Regions from separate parts of the Staphylococcus sp. GW821-FHT11H10 genome, predicted to be linked through region 3. Evidence: riboswitches for the same ligand, from Rfam matches in the RefSeq annotation. Region 3 holds a riboswitch; each other region holds the start of a gene.
The links. A riboswitch is a leader RNA that binds a small molecule or an ion and turns the genes downstream of it on or off. The one in region 3 is predicted to bind thiamine pyrophosphate.
Positions count from the first base shown of each region.

Region 1 (3,193 bases), on a different contig from region 3:
TCTTACTGCGAAAGTAAGTACATTTGTTTCTGAAGCTTTAATCGCTTCTGTTTGTACGTCTTCATTTTCAAACTTTCCTGTACCTAGTAATAAACGAGATTGTAATTCTAAATTTCCAATTTTAAACATTTTATCCGCCTCCAACAAATTCTAATAATTCTAATTGATCATCTTCACGTACTGTGTGTTGATGATAATCTTCTTGTTTAATTAATGTTTTATTATGTTCAACAATGACACGTTCTGGGTCTAATTCTAAAGAGACAAGCACTTGATGAATGGATTGCTCAGTATCGAACGTGAATGCATCGCCATTAATAATGCATTTCATGATTTAACCTCCTTGAGACATTGAAAGATTCATAGCGAGTTGGTTTGACTCCAGTTAATAGCCAGTTTGCGATGTCACGACCAATAACAGGGGACAATAAAATACCGTTCCGATAATGGCCGGTAATGACATATAAACCATCGTCAACCCGGTCCATAATTGGTAATTCGCCGTCCGTATATGGACGTACGCCAGACCACTGTTTAATGATATGTGCGTTTGCAAGTTCAGGTATACGTTCTGTCGCATAGTGTTCTAACCATGAGACGCCTTGTTCCGTATTACCCACAGAATAATTATCAAATTCGCTAGTAGCACCAATTAAGTAACGATTAGGCGCTTTCGGAACTATATAGCATCCATTAGTCATGAATACTGTTTGTTTTAAATTTAAATGGTCATGTTCCATGAGAAGAACTTCGCCCTTAACGCCGACAACCACACGAGGCAATTGATATTGTTTTAATAATTGAGATGACCATGCACCACTTGCCACTATGACTTTCTTCGCATATAAATCACCTTGAGATGAAACGATTTGATAGTAACCATTCTGCCGAATAATATCTGTTACATTTGTATTGAAGTAGCGCGAAATACGACGCTGTTGTAAGGATTTAAATAACGCTTTCGTATAATGATTTGCATTGATTTGTCCATCATTTGGAATGTAGATTGCCATTTCAGATGCAGTGACATTTCCTTCAGTTAAATCTGCTAATTCATCCTCTGAAAGTTCAACCACATCGTTATCGAGTGCATGTAAAAATTGAAATTGTGAACGTAAATGCGCCACATCATCAATTTGATTTGCGATTTTAATCAATCCTGATGCTTGATATTGAATATCTATTCCAGTTTCATCTTGGAGTGTTTCGCATAATTCAGGAAAACATTCACGTGACTCTAGAGCGAGACGAAATAAGTCGCTGTCTTCTGTAAATTCATTTTGTGCACCTAACATGCCTCCAGCTTTATATGAAGCATGTTTACCAGGTATATCACGGTCGACAATTGCAATGTCGAGTTGCGTATGACTGAGGTGTCTCGCAATGGACATTCCGATAACACCAGAACCAACAATAAGTACGTCATGCATCTTTCAACCACTCCTTTCGTAAATGTTGAATTTGTTGTAAAGATGCGCTCATAAAATAAGAAATTGCACAAATTCCTGCAAAGCCATTTGGAAGCCGTTGTATCGTATCTTCAGTAATACCTCCTATGGCATAGACTGGAATCGGAACTTGTAACACGGCTTTGATTTCAGACATTGATCTAGGTTGCTGATTTGGCTTAGAAGCCGTGGTAAATATATGACCATAAAAGACATAATCTAATTGATGTTGATAAGCTTGTTTCACCGAGTTAATAGTATGTGTCGACATGCTTACTTCAACATCAGGATGTTGCGCTTTATAATCAAACGCTAGTGTGTCCATTTCTCGACAGTGCAAGCGTTTAAGTGTCAAGGATTCTAATAAGTCAACATCGCTATGGATAATAATTTTGTCTTTAGGGAAACCAGCAGCGATTAATTTTTCTAAAAAGGAAAATAAATCATCACTAGACATAGGCGTACGAAATAGTAAACCATCGATGCCTTTACTAATTTCAATGAAGTGTTGTAAGTCTGCTTCTGTTAAATGTTTATAAGTTGTTATCGCAATAAAGATGTCTATCACCCCTAATAAATGAAAAAACGCTATCTCCTTCGTAGGAAATAGCGTTAGTCTCTATGTAACGATATGTGTAAGCCACTTTCCTACGCCAGTACAAACTGGATCAGGTTCCAGGAATTATAAAGTTCTTTCTTTACTCTCAGCCTTAAACAAAGGCACTTCCAGTGGATAAATTATCTATTTAATTTTAAATAATAATAAGTCGCGTTTCATTTCAAGTTCATTCTACAATTTTTTTAAATGGAGTTCAAATTTTAATGAATATTGAGATTGCAAAGCGTAAATACGAATTTAGTGAATAAAGTAACCAACGATGTACAATTTAATAAAAGAACTTTTAATTAAGATATTGAAAACGATTTCAAAAACTGGTAATATTATTAAAAATAAATGCTGAAACCCTATGATGGTAAGGGGTTTAAGGGAGTTATTTTTACAAATAGGGAGTCTCGTGATTATATTAGACAACATATTTAGAATCAACAAATTAAAGGAAGTAGGAAAAAGAGGATATGGTACAAAGACAAAAGAAAAGTAGTGTTCGTTGGTTTTTCGCATTAGCATTTTTTATCATAGGTGTTATTGCCTACATGGATAGATCTAACATCTCATATATTGCCCCACAAATGATGGAAGATTTACATATGACAAAACAACAATTTGGTCTATTAGCTTCATTCTTCTCATTAGGTTACGCGTTAATGCAAGTACCTTCTGGTATGTTAGCTGAGAAATTTGGACCTCGTAAGATGATTACAATCGCTTTAGTATGGTGGAGTGCTTTCACTATCTTTACAGGTATGATTAAACATCACGGTTTATTATATTTAGTGCGTTTCTTATTCGGTATTGGTGAAGCACCAATGTATCCATCAAACGCTGTGTTTAATGCAAACTGGTTCTCTAAAGATGAGAAAGGTAGAGCATCAAGTATGTTACTTGCTGGTTCTTACTTTGGACCTGTATTGGCACCTGTCATTACGATCGCTATTGTAAACGCGTTCAATTGGCAAGCTGTATTTTACATCTTCGGTGCTGTAGGTATCTTAATTGCAATATTATGGGGAATCATTGCGAAAGACTTACCAGAACAACATCGTATGGTAAATGACGCTGAGAAACATTTCATTATGGAGAATCGTGACCTTGTTCAAACAAGTAAATCACTACCACCTTGGAA
Region 1 is NZ_JBXARC010000002.1:41,805-44,997, forward strand. It holds gene AC1RRU_RS01755 (thiazole synthase) at 1-129, opposite strand, end outside; gene thiS (sulfur carrier protein ThiS) at 131-331, opposite strand; gene thiO (glycine oxidase ThiO) at 315-1,430, opposite strand; gene AC1RRU_RS01770 (thiamine phosphate synthase) at 1,423-2,013, opposite strand; TPP riboswitch at 2,077-2,186, opposite strand; gene AC1RRU_RS01775 (pyruvate MFS transporter) at 2,526-3,193, shown strand, end outside.
Region 1: another riboswitch for thiamine pyrophosphate. It lies ahead of AC1RRU_RS01770 (thiamine phosphate synthase); the one in region 3 lies ahead of AC1RRU_RS04170 (ECF transporter S component).

Region 2 (3,193 bases), on a different contig from region 3:
ATAATGTGCATTTGAAATGACAACCTCTAAGAGCCAACCTGTGCCACTATTTTCTTTATTAATGATTACACCATCTTCTAACTCGAATTCAGTTATTCCACCATTTTCGTTTACGATTTGAAAACGTACAGCTTTAAATGTCTTCACTTCATCACATCCCCAAAAAAATTTAAATTATGCAAAAAATGAAATTATTAATAATCTAATATGAGTTTTACAATTATTTTCTTTAAATATATCAAACTTTGTGTATTAAGAGGAATAAAAATATTAAAAATAGAATTTTGACGCTTAAATTATAAATGAATAATATAGTTATAGAAGGAGGTGACACATGCTAAATAAAATTGTGATAGTAGGTCGATTGACCAAAAAGGCACAAATATTTGAAAACGAGGAGGTGAAAATAGCTACGTTCTGTGTTGCAACTGAACGTAATTATAAAGATGAAAATAATGAAATAGCTTGTGATTATATTTTTTGTAAGGCATTTGGTAAAACAGCAACAAATATAGAATCATATACAGACCAAGGCACTTTAGTTGGTATTACAGGACAAATGAGATCTCGTAAGTACGATAAAGATGGCCAAACGCACTTTGTGACTGAATTATATGTTGAAACAATTAAATTTATGTCCCCTAAATCTAAAAATGATAATATTCTTCCTAACACCTCATATGATGAAGACGCTTATTCCTTTGATCACCTTGAAGTGATTGATGTTAACTAATGTTCTAATAACTCCATCCCTTTTTACTATAAAAACTTCTTTTAATTATACTCATGGCCTCTCTTATATAAAGAATTTTATAAGGGAGGCTATTAAATTATCCATTTAATTATCTGAAAGATTTCATAAATATTACAAAGAAAAGATGTTTATTTACCTATTCAAAACTGTCATGATAGTTTGCAATTGAAATAATTATGGTTTTACTAATGTAATTTCTATGTAAAAAAGTCCTGTCTTTTTTTATTTCACTGTAACCTACTATGATTTTATGGATGTTAAAGTGTTACTTGTAAAATTAATTAAGACACAAACATTCTTAGGAGGATATATATATTATGAAAAAGACAATTATTGCTTCATCATTAGCAGTAGGTTTAGGAGTAGTTGCTGGCAACGCTGGACACGCAGATGCGAGCGAAGCTCAAGTAAATAAAGCAGAATTAGCTCAATTAGCTCAATCAAACGATCAATCATTAAATGATAGCCCTATCCAAGAAGGTGCTTACAATGTAACTTTTGATTATGAAGGTTTCACTTACCATTTTGAATCAGATGGTACTAATTGGAGCTGGAACTATGCACAATCAGGTCAAGCTTCTCAACAACAAGATGTAAGTGCACAAGCTTCAACTGTTTCTAATCAAACTTCAGCTGAACAAGTTGGTTCACAACAACAATCTAGTCAAGCTCAACCAACTCAAACTCAACAAGCACCTCAAACTGAACAAACACAACAACCACAAACTGAAGCTACAACTTCTAACTCAAGTTCTTCAAATAACAATGCTTCAAGTGGTTCTTCTGTAAATGTTAACAGTCATTTACAACAAATTGCACAACGTGAATCTGGTGGCGACATTACTGCTATCAACCCAAGTTCAGGTGCAGCAGGTAAATATCAATTCTTACAATCTACTTGGGATTCAGTAGCTCCTGATGAATATAAAGGTGTTTCACCAGCACAAGCTCCTGAAGACGTACAAGATGCTGCAGCAGTTAAATTATATAACACTGCAGGCGCTTCACAATGGGTAACTGCATAATATAGTAATTTAATTATTTTAAAGTAAGAGTGGAACAGTGAATTTTGTTCCACTCTTTTTTGTTTTGTTTGATAAAACGCAGTCATTTTGATATTGTTAAATTAATAAATTAATGCTACTAGGGGAGCCATAGTAAATGGCTGAGATGATTAATTCAGACCCTTATAACCTGATTTGGTTAGTACCAACGTAGGAAAGTAGTTATGTAAATGTTACGTTCTCTTTATTGAATGATAGCTACATTTCTACGTTGAAATGTAGCATTTTTTAATTTTAAGGAGGATTAATATGACATTTTCAACTGAGATTAAAGAGGCTGCGCAACCTATTATTGAAGAAATTTATAATGATGGTTTTATACAAGACCTATTAAAAGGGGATTTAGATGCTCAAGCAGTACGTCAATATTTAAGAGCAGATGCATCATATTTGAAAGAATTTACAAATTTATATGCACTTCTTATCCCAAAAGCGCCATCAATGAAGGATGTTAAATTTTTAGTTGAACAAATTGAATTTATGCTTGATGGTGAGGTTGAGGCACATGAAATCCTAGCAGATTATATCAACGAACCTTATGAAGAAATTGTTAAAGAAAAAGTATGGCCACCTAGTGGAGATCATTATATTAAACATATGTATTATCACGCATATGCACATGAAAATGCTGCGTATACTATAGCTGCAATGGCACCTTGTCCTTATGTATATGAAGTAGTAGCTAAAATGGCATTAGATGATCAAAATCTAAATAGAGATTCAGTAACATCGAAATGGTTTGATTTCTATAGCACAGAAATGCGACCATTAATCGAAGTATTTGACAATTTATTAGATGAATTAACAGCAAATTGTACAGAACAAGAGAAAAAAGATATTAAAGAAAGTTTCTTACAAAGTACTATACATGAACGTAATTTCTTTAATATGGCTTATATTAATGAACAGTGGAACTTCGGAGGCGACAAAAATGCATAAACCCAAAATTGCTTTAACAATTGCAGGAACTGATCCATCAGGTGGCGCTGGTGTAATGGCCGATTTAAAATCATTTCATGCCTGTGGCGTCTACGGTATGGCAGCGATTACAAGTATTGTTGCGCAAAACACGAAAGGCGTTCAACACATCCATAATCTTGAGATAAGTTGGGTACAAGAACAATTAGACAGTGTCTTTAATGATGAATTACCACATGCTATTAAGACAGGCATGATTGCAACTCATGAAACAATGGAGTTAATCCAACATTATTTGAAACAGCATTCAGATATTCCATACGTTATTGATCCAGTTATGCTTGCTAAAAGTGGTGATTCACTTATGGATGATGATACTAAGAAACATTTACAGAATACATTACTACCTTTAGCAGATGTCGTCACGCCTAATATTCCTGAAGCAGAGGAAATTACT
Region 2 is NZ_JBXARC010000015.1:46,532-49,724, forward strand. It holds gene AC1RRU_RS08965 (YwpF-like family protein) at 1-147, opposite strand, end outside; gene AC1RRU_RS08970 (single-stranded DNA-binding protein) at 335-733, shown strand; gene AC1RRU_RS08975 (transglycosylase family protein) at 1,072-1,779, shown strand; TPP riboswitch at 1,890-1,992, shown strand; gene tenA (thiaminase II) at 2,068-2,757, shown strand; gene thiD (bifunctional hydroxymethylpyrimidine kinase/phosphomethylpyrimidine kinase) at 2,750-3,193, shown strand, end outside.
Region 2: another riboswitch for thiamine pyrophosphate. It lies ahead of tenA (thiaminase II); the one in region 3 lies ahead of AC1RRU_RS04170 (ECF transporter S component).

Region 3 (3,193 bases):
ACCGCCATCAACATTAAGATTAGAGTTGGAGTAATAAAAATCGATAATAATAATCCATGAATCATAATGTTTACGAATTCAGTTAACAATTTAAAGAATAGAATACTAATCATAAATAATTGTAAATAATAATATTTACCTCTTAAGAAATGTGTAAATGTAGTTGCAATGTATGTAATGATTACAAACATTAACAATAACAATGTTACCCATTCAACAACATATTGCGTTTGAGATAGTTCCCATTCACCAGAAACAAACAATGCGTTTCTGTTATTAAATTCAATAAATGTAAATAAGAATAGAATGAAGCCACAGAATATTTCTACATATGCTGGTTTAATCCATTTAGGACGTCTCATCCAATTTGGTATATCATCTTCTTCAATATTAAATACATTTTTGAATTTATTTTTAAATTTATCACGTTTTGATCTGATTTTTTCTAAATCGACACTTCTTCTCGTCTTACGTGCATATTCTGATGTTTTATCTTGAAGTTGTTTAAAATGAACTTTAGACTGATTCGAAACATTTCCCTTACTTGTTCTTGATAATTCAGGTTCTTCTTCACCCAATTCTTCTTTAGTTAATGGTAAAGCTCTTCTTAAGAATAGGAAATTCCATATTGAAGCTTGCGCTAATAACCACATAACTAAGAAAAATGTATTTACACTTAAGATATCTATTGGTGCAATTTCATTGGCATCAATTTTACCGTATAGAGAAATTTGAGTAATTAAATAACTTATTCCGTATGAAAAGATAATCCATAGATAATGGCTTTTTCTATTAGCAACATTAAGTTCATCTTTATATACAATGTAGCCTGTGTGAATTATAAAAGGAATAATAAAGATAATTGCCCAAAAACTGTACACTTGAGTCATTAAAGTAATTGAAATGAGGAAGTATAAAATCCCAATAATTAAAAAGAAAATTGAGATGTCGTAATCATATTTCGTAGTTCTAAATAATGCATATCCAATAAGCATTACAAGAATACCAAACAGAATAATTATGACTGCACTAATAATAGGAAAGCTGCCTATGAACCTACTCATCACTCTAATTATTTCACTGAAGAATGCATTAAGAAAATCCCATAAATTATGAATTTTCAACTCAACTTTTTCTTTATCTTTTAATTGATTGATTAAAGGTAAGTTTATTAATATTATGAGACCCGTGAAGAGTGAAACGATACCGATAATATAACTAAAAATTATCTCGGTGTGTTTCTTAAGAAAAGACATACTGTTCACCTCAAAATTCATTATATAGTAAGATGTTCATCTTGTCTTTATTAAACAATAAAATACATCTCGAGACCTATATAAGTTTATCCTACTTTTATGTGGGTAAACTTAAATTGTAATCATTAATCTATCAAGGAGTGTTAATTATGACAAACGAAGATGCTAAAAAAGCAAAAGAAGTAGAAGAAAAATTAAAAGAACAAAAAGAAGAAAAAACTGATGACATCGAACAAACTAAAAAAGATGTTCAAGACACTTTAGATTAATTATTAAGAAATCTCAATTCGCAGGAGTTGAGAACAATATACTATTTAACCGCTACACTGCTAAAAAGTAGTAGTTAACTAAAAACTGAGAGAACGCTCTTTCCGAGCTTTTCTCAGTTTTTATTTTTAATACAAGGTTTAAATATTTTAGAGATTTCACTAGTTAAGTGTATTAGGGAATAGCGTATTCAGAGTAAAACCAAATCAAATCCCCTTTTTTATTTGTAACTTAGCAAAATCATCTTGACATTAAATCTTAAAAGTCATACATTTAAAATAAATTAAATATAAAATGCACTAGGGGTGTGTATACTGAGATGAGGTTTAACCTCGAACCCTTTGAACCTGAACTAGTTAAAACTAGCGTAGGAAAGTGTTGCTAATATAAATAATTGTGGTAAATACATATAGCATTTTATTTAAATTCACGCACAACTTTCTACGGATGGTTGTGCGTTTTTTAGGAGGAAATAACATGTCAAAAGGTTTAAAGCTTTCAGAAATATTAGTAACTGTTCTGATTGCAGTAGTATTTGCTATTATTTATAACTTATGGTGGTTTGCATATAATGTGGCCCAAGTTGCCGGTGTTCACATTGAGCAATTAACTTATGGCGTTTGGTTTATGGCAGCTATCGTTGCGTATTTAATAATTCCTAAACCTGGTATTGCACTAATTGCAGAATTTGCCGCAGGTGCTGGTGAAACAATTGTTATGGGTAAATTTGATATCCCTACAATTGTATATGCTATCCTTCAAGGTTTAGCTTGTGAAATTATTTTTGCTATTTTCAAATATAAATCTAGATCATTAATGGTTGCTATATTAGCAGGATTAGCAACTGCATTAATTTCATTTCCAGTTGATTATTATTACGGTTATTTAGCTGAAGTCGCAGGATGGAATCTTCTTTTATTCATTATCTTCCGTTCTATTAGCGGTATTGTCATTGCAGGCTTATTATCTTATCTGATTGTTAAAGCATTAGATCAAACAGGTGTAACGAAATTATTCCGCCCTGCATCTCAAAAAGACTACGACAACCTATAAGGGGAAATTAAAGTGTTAAAAGCGAAAAATTTACGTCTAAAATATCCTAACGGCGAACGTAAAATCTTCGATAATTTAAATATTGAAATTAAAGATAAAGAAAAAGTGCTTTTACTAGGTCCTTCTGGATCTGGTAAGAGCACATTGCTTAATGTTTTAAGTGGTATCGTTCCAAATCTAATTGAATTACCGATGAAATATGATGAGCTTGAAATTGACCCACACTCCGGCGTCATTTTTCAAGATCCAGATACGCAGTTTTGTATGCCTAAAGTGTATGAAGAACTTGCTTTCGTTCTAGAAAATAAGCAAGTACCACGCAATGAAATGGACGCACTTATAGAGAATGCTTTAGCATCGGTTGATTTAAATGTTACGGACAATACTTTTGTCAATCATTTAAGTGGTGGCATGAAACAAAAGCTCGCTATTGTTGAAACTATTTTACAAGAAGCTAATACGCTTTTCTTAGATGAGCCTACTGCCATGTTAGATGTAGATGCTACAGCTGATTTGTGGCAACGACTTATTCAGTTATGGTCCGATCAAACTGTGCTTATTGTCGAACACAAAGTTGAACATATTTGGGAGCATGTCGATAGAGTCATCTTATTGAA
Region 3 is NZ_JBXARC010000004.1:138,613-141,805, reverse strand. It holds gene auxA (lipoteichoic acid stability factor AuxA) at 1-1,256, opposite strand, end outside; gene graF (glycopeptide resistance-associated protein GraF) at 1,406-1,525, shown strand; TPP riboswitch at 1,815-1,914, shown strand; gene AC1RRU_RS04170 (ECF transporter S component) at 2,001-2,576, shown strand; gene AC1RRU_RS04165 (ABC transporter ATP-binding protein) at 2,589-3,193, shown strand, end outside.

Region 4 (3,193 bases), on a different contig from region 3:
GCGTATATAATACTAATCATACTCTTTAACTCCTGCTAACATATTCAAAATTTCTGTTTTATTTTCCTCAAATTTCATGTCTTGTGAGAGCTCCTTAACTTGTTCCAATCTATTCAATATATTAATTTGTTCATTAATACTTCTTTTATAATCCTTAATAATTCGATCTAAGTACTTAGTAGATTGGATGTTACACTCTTTTGAAGTAGGCTTGTTAAATAAATTTACAATATACTTTATTTCTTCTAGGCTTAAGTTTAATCGTTTCAAATCTTTGATAAGTTTCAATGTTGTATAGACAGTCTGATTAAATTCCCTATAATTATTTTGATTTCTAGAAATGTTAATCAAGCCTTTTTCTTCATAATAACGAATCATTGATTTAGATATATTAAGCTTTTTGGAAACTTCATCTATTTGCATTTTCTCATCCCCTTCCTATGTTATTTAAAAGTTATCATTAAACTATACTTGAAGGTCAATAAAAAAAGAGACTAAATTAGTCTCTCAAATTAATTCTCTGCACACTTTTCATTGCAACTAAAATTATTGCTATTACGAATAATACTATTGCTATGAGTGAAGATGTATTACCGTATGCGCCACCGGTTAGGAGTATGTTTTTAACTTTAATAATATACTGAATTACGCCGTAGTCATCATTATGCGTTGTGATGTGGACAAAGTCTGACAGATTCCAACACATATGCATAAAAACACTTGGCCAAATTGAGTTAAATTTATACGCCGTCATACCGTACAATATACCAGCGACCGTGCCACTTACGACTAATAATATTAGACTAACACCAGACATCCCGCCATTAAACAAATGGACTAAAGCGAATAATACTGATGTAACAATGATGGCAAAGGTAATATTCGCTTTCTTTTCAATGTAGCCCATTAATAAGCCTCGTACTGTTAATTCTTCAGCTATAGGTGCACATACTCCACCTAAAACAATAATTTCAAATAACATTTCTAAATATTCTATTACAGTATCAGCTTTCGTTATTTCAAAATGACCTGGAATAATGACACAATAAATGATGATATTTATAATCGGAATCAGTAAGCCAACTGATAGATAACTTAGACTAAACTTAAGTGTGTTAATACGATAGTCACTTAATTTCTCTTTAAATCCTTTATTAATTAAAAGTTTAATGAATAAAAAGGTAAGTCCCACATAGGTGATACCATGTAAGATTGTTTCAAATGATTTCAAATCTAACAAATGCCATAGTAAAGCAATATTTTGCGCAATGACTGTTAATACAAACGTCAAAATAATGACACCAATCATCTTCAAATACTTAATTATTAAATGCATCATGTACCTCCTAAGTTGAAGTAGGAGACCGATACTATTAACTTGTAAAGATTTGTGTTATTGTACCGCACACGATAACTACCAAAATTAATACGAACCACCACTTTTGAGATAAGAAATCCCAAAAATTTAAATGTTCAGGATATGATTGTGATTCTTCTCTTTTATAAGGATGAGACGTTTGCCCTGTTAATAATTCGTCTGTGGAAATGTCAAAACGTTGCGCTAATTGCACAATCATTTGCACATTCGGTTCAATCGTACCCTGTTCCCATTTGGAAACGGTTTGGCGTGTCGTGTGTAATTCAGTAGCTAATTGATCTTGAGTTAGATTATTCTCTTTACGATGTTTCCTAATCTGTTCAGCAAGTTTCATAGTTATGGTCACCTCTCTTCTAACTTAGCAAGTTCATTTGTCACTTTCCGCATACAAAATGGCGCGTTCCCTTTAATTTCGCTAACATTTTGTTTCCAAAACTTAGCTTATCATGTTAACTATATTTTTATCAGTCAATTTTCTACTATACAAATTTATGCTATGTTATTAATAGATAAAAAAATCACTAGGGGTGCATTTAATATGCTGAGAGAAAGTAAAAAACTTTCAACCCTTGAACCTGTTGGTTAGTACCAGCGTAGGAAAGTGAAATACATATACTGCTATTTCTTTCAAATTCACTTTTTTACGAAAAAATTGTCTGTTGGAGGAATTTTTTTATGGAAAAATTAATTGTTGGTTTAGAATGGTTTTTAAACCCTGATCACTTACCTTTAATTTTAGGTATTGAAAAGGGCTGGTTTAAAGAAGAAGCGTTAGAAATTGAAATGATTGAACCAGAAAAACACTTCGATGCATTGGAAGAAATCGAAAATAATTCAATGGATATTGCAATTACTGAACCTATTCATTTAGTTGAAGATAAAGCAACTAATCAAAATGTGGTAGGTTTTGCCAGATATCTACACACTAATGGCGGTGTTATGTATAACAAAGATAAAGGAATAAAGACACCTAAAGATTTAGTTGGCAAACGTCTTCAATATCCTGGAGCCCCTGGCCTAGGAGGTATTGCTATTGCTAAAACTATGATTGAAGCTGATGGTGTAACATACAAAGAAGGAGATATAACACCAGTTAATAATAGTTTTTATCATACTGACGCACTATTAAATGATAAAGCAGATGCTGCCACACTTATATTTGAAAACTTTGAGATTCTCGAAGCAAAAAGTAAAGGTTTAAATGTAGATTATTTTGCATTAAAAGATTATAACGTGCCAGACTTTTGCCAGTTAATTTTTATTACAACTCCTAATAAATTAAAAGAGGATAAAGGAAAAATAAAAAAATTCCTTAAAGTCATTAAAAAAGCAATTCAATTTATTAATACTCATCTCGAAGAAGCAGTCGATGTTTATGCTAAATATACTCAAACGGATGTAAGTAATCAATTAAATAAAGACACAATCATTGCAACTACCAAATGTTTTACTAATGATTTATCTATGAGCCCAGAATTTTATGATGACTTACAATTATGGCTTAAGGAAAATGGCAAAATTGAAACAACTATAGATGCTAAAGAATACTTTAATAACCATTTATTATTTAACAGAACCTCTAAATAATAATGATAAGAGCACACTAAATTTCAGATTAGCGTGCTCTTAATTTATATATTATTTCTCAGATTTCGAAGCTTTGCGTTTTCTAATAAATGCTAACCCTAAACCACCAAGTAACACTGACCATAACGTTGTATTTGTTTCAGTTTGACCTGATTTTGGTAGTTCACTAGTTTCTTTGTTATTAGAAGTATTTAAATGGTTTGCCTCCTCAGACACTACACTTCCATA
Region 4 is NZ_JBXARC010000003.1:74,440-77,632, forward strand. It holds gene AC1RRU_RS02910 (NAD(P)H-dependent oxidoreductase) at 1-20, opposite strand, end outside; gene AC1RRU_RS02915 (MerR family transcriptional regulator) at 13-423, opposite strand; gene AC1RRU_RS02920 (CPBP family intramembrane glutamic endopeptidase) at 500-1,336, opposite strand; gene AC1RRU_RS02925 (helix-turn-helix domain-containing protein) at 1,374-1,712, opposite strand; TPP riboswitch at 1,892-1,995, shown strand; gene AC1RRU_RS02930 (ABC transporter substrate-binding protein) at 2,054-2,965, shown strand; gene AC1RRU_RS02935 (choice-of-anchor I family protein) at 3,017-3,193, opposite strand, start outside.
Region 4: another riboswitch for thiamine pyrophosphate. It lies ahead of AC1RRU_RS02930 (ABC transporter substrate-binding protein); the one in region 3 lies ahead of AC1RRU_RS04170 (ECF transporter S component).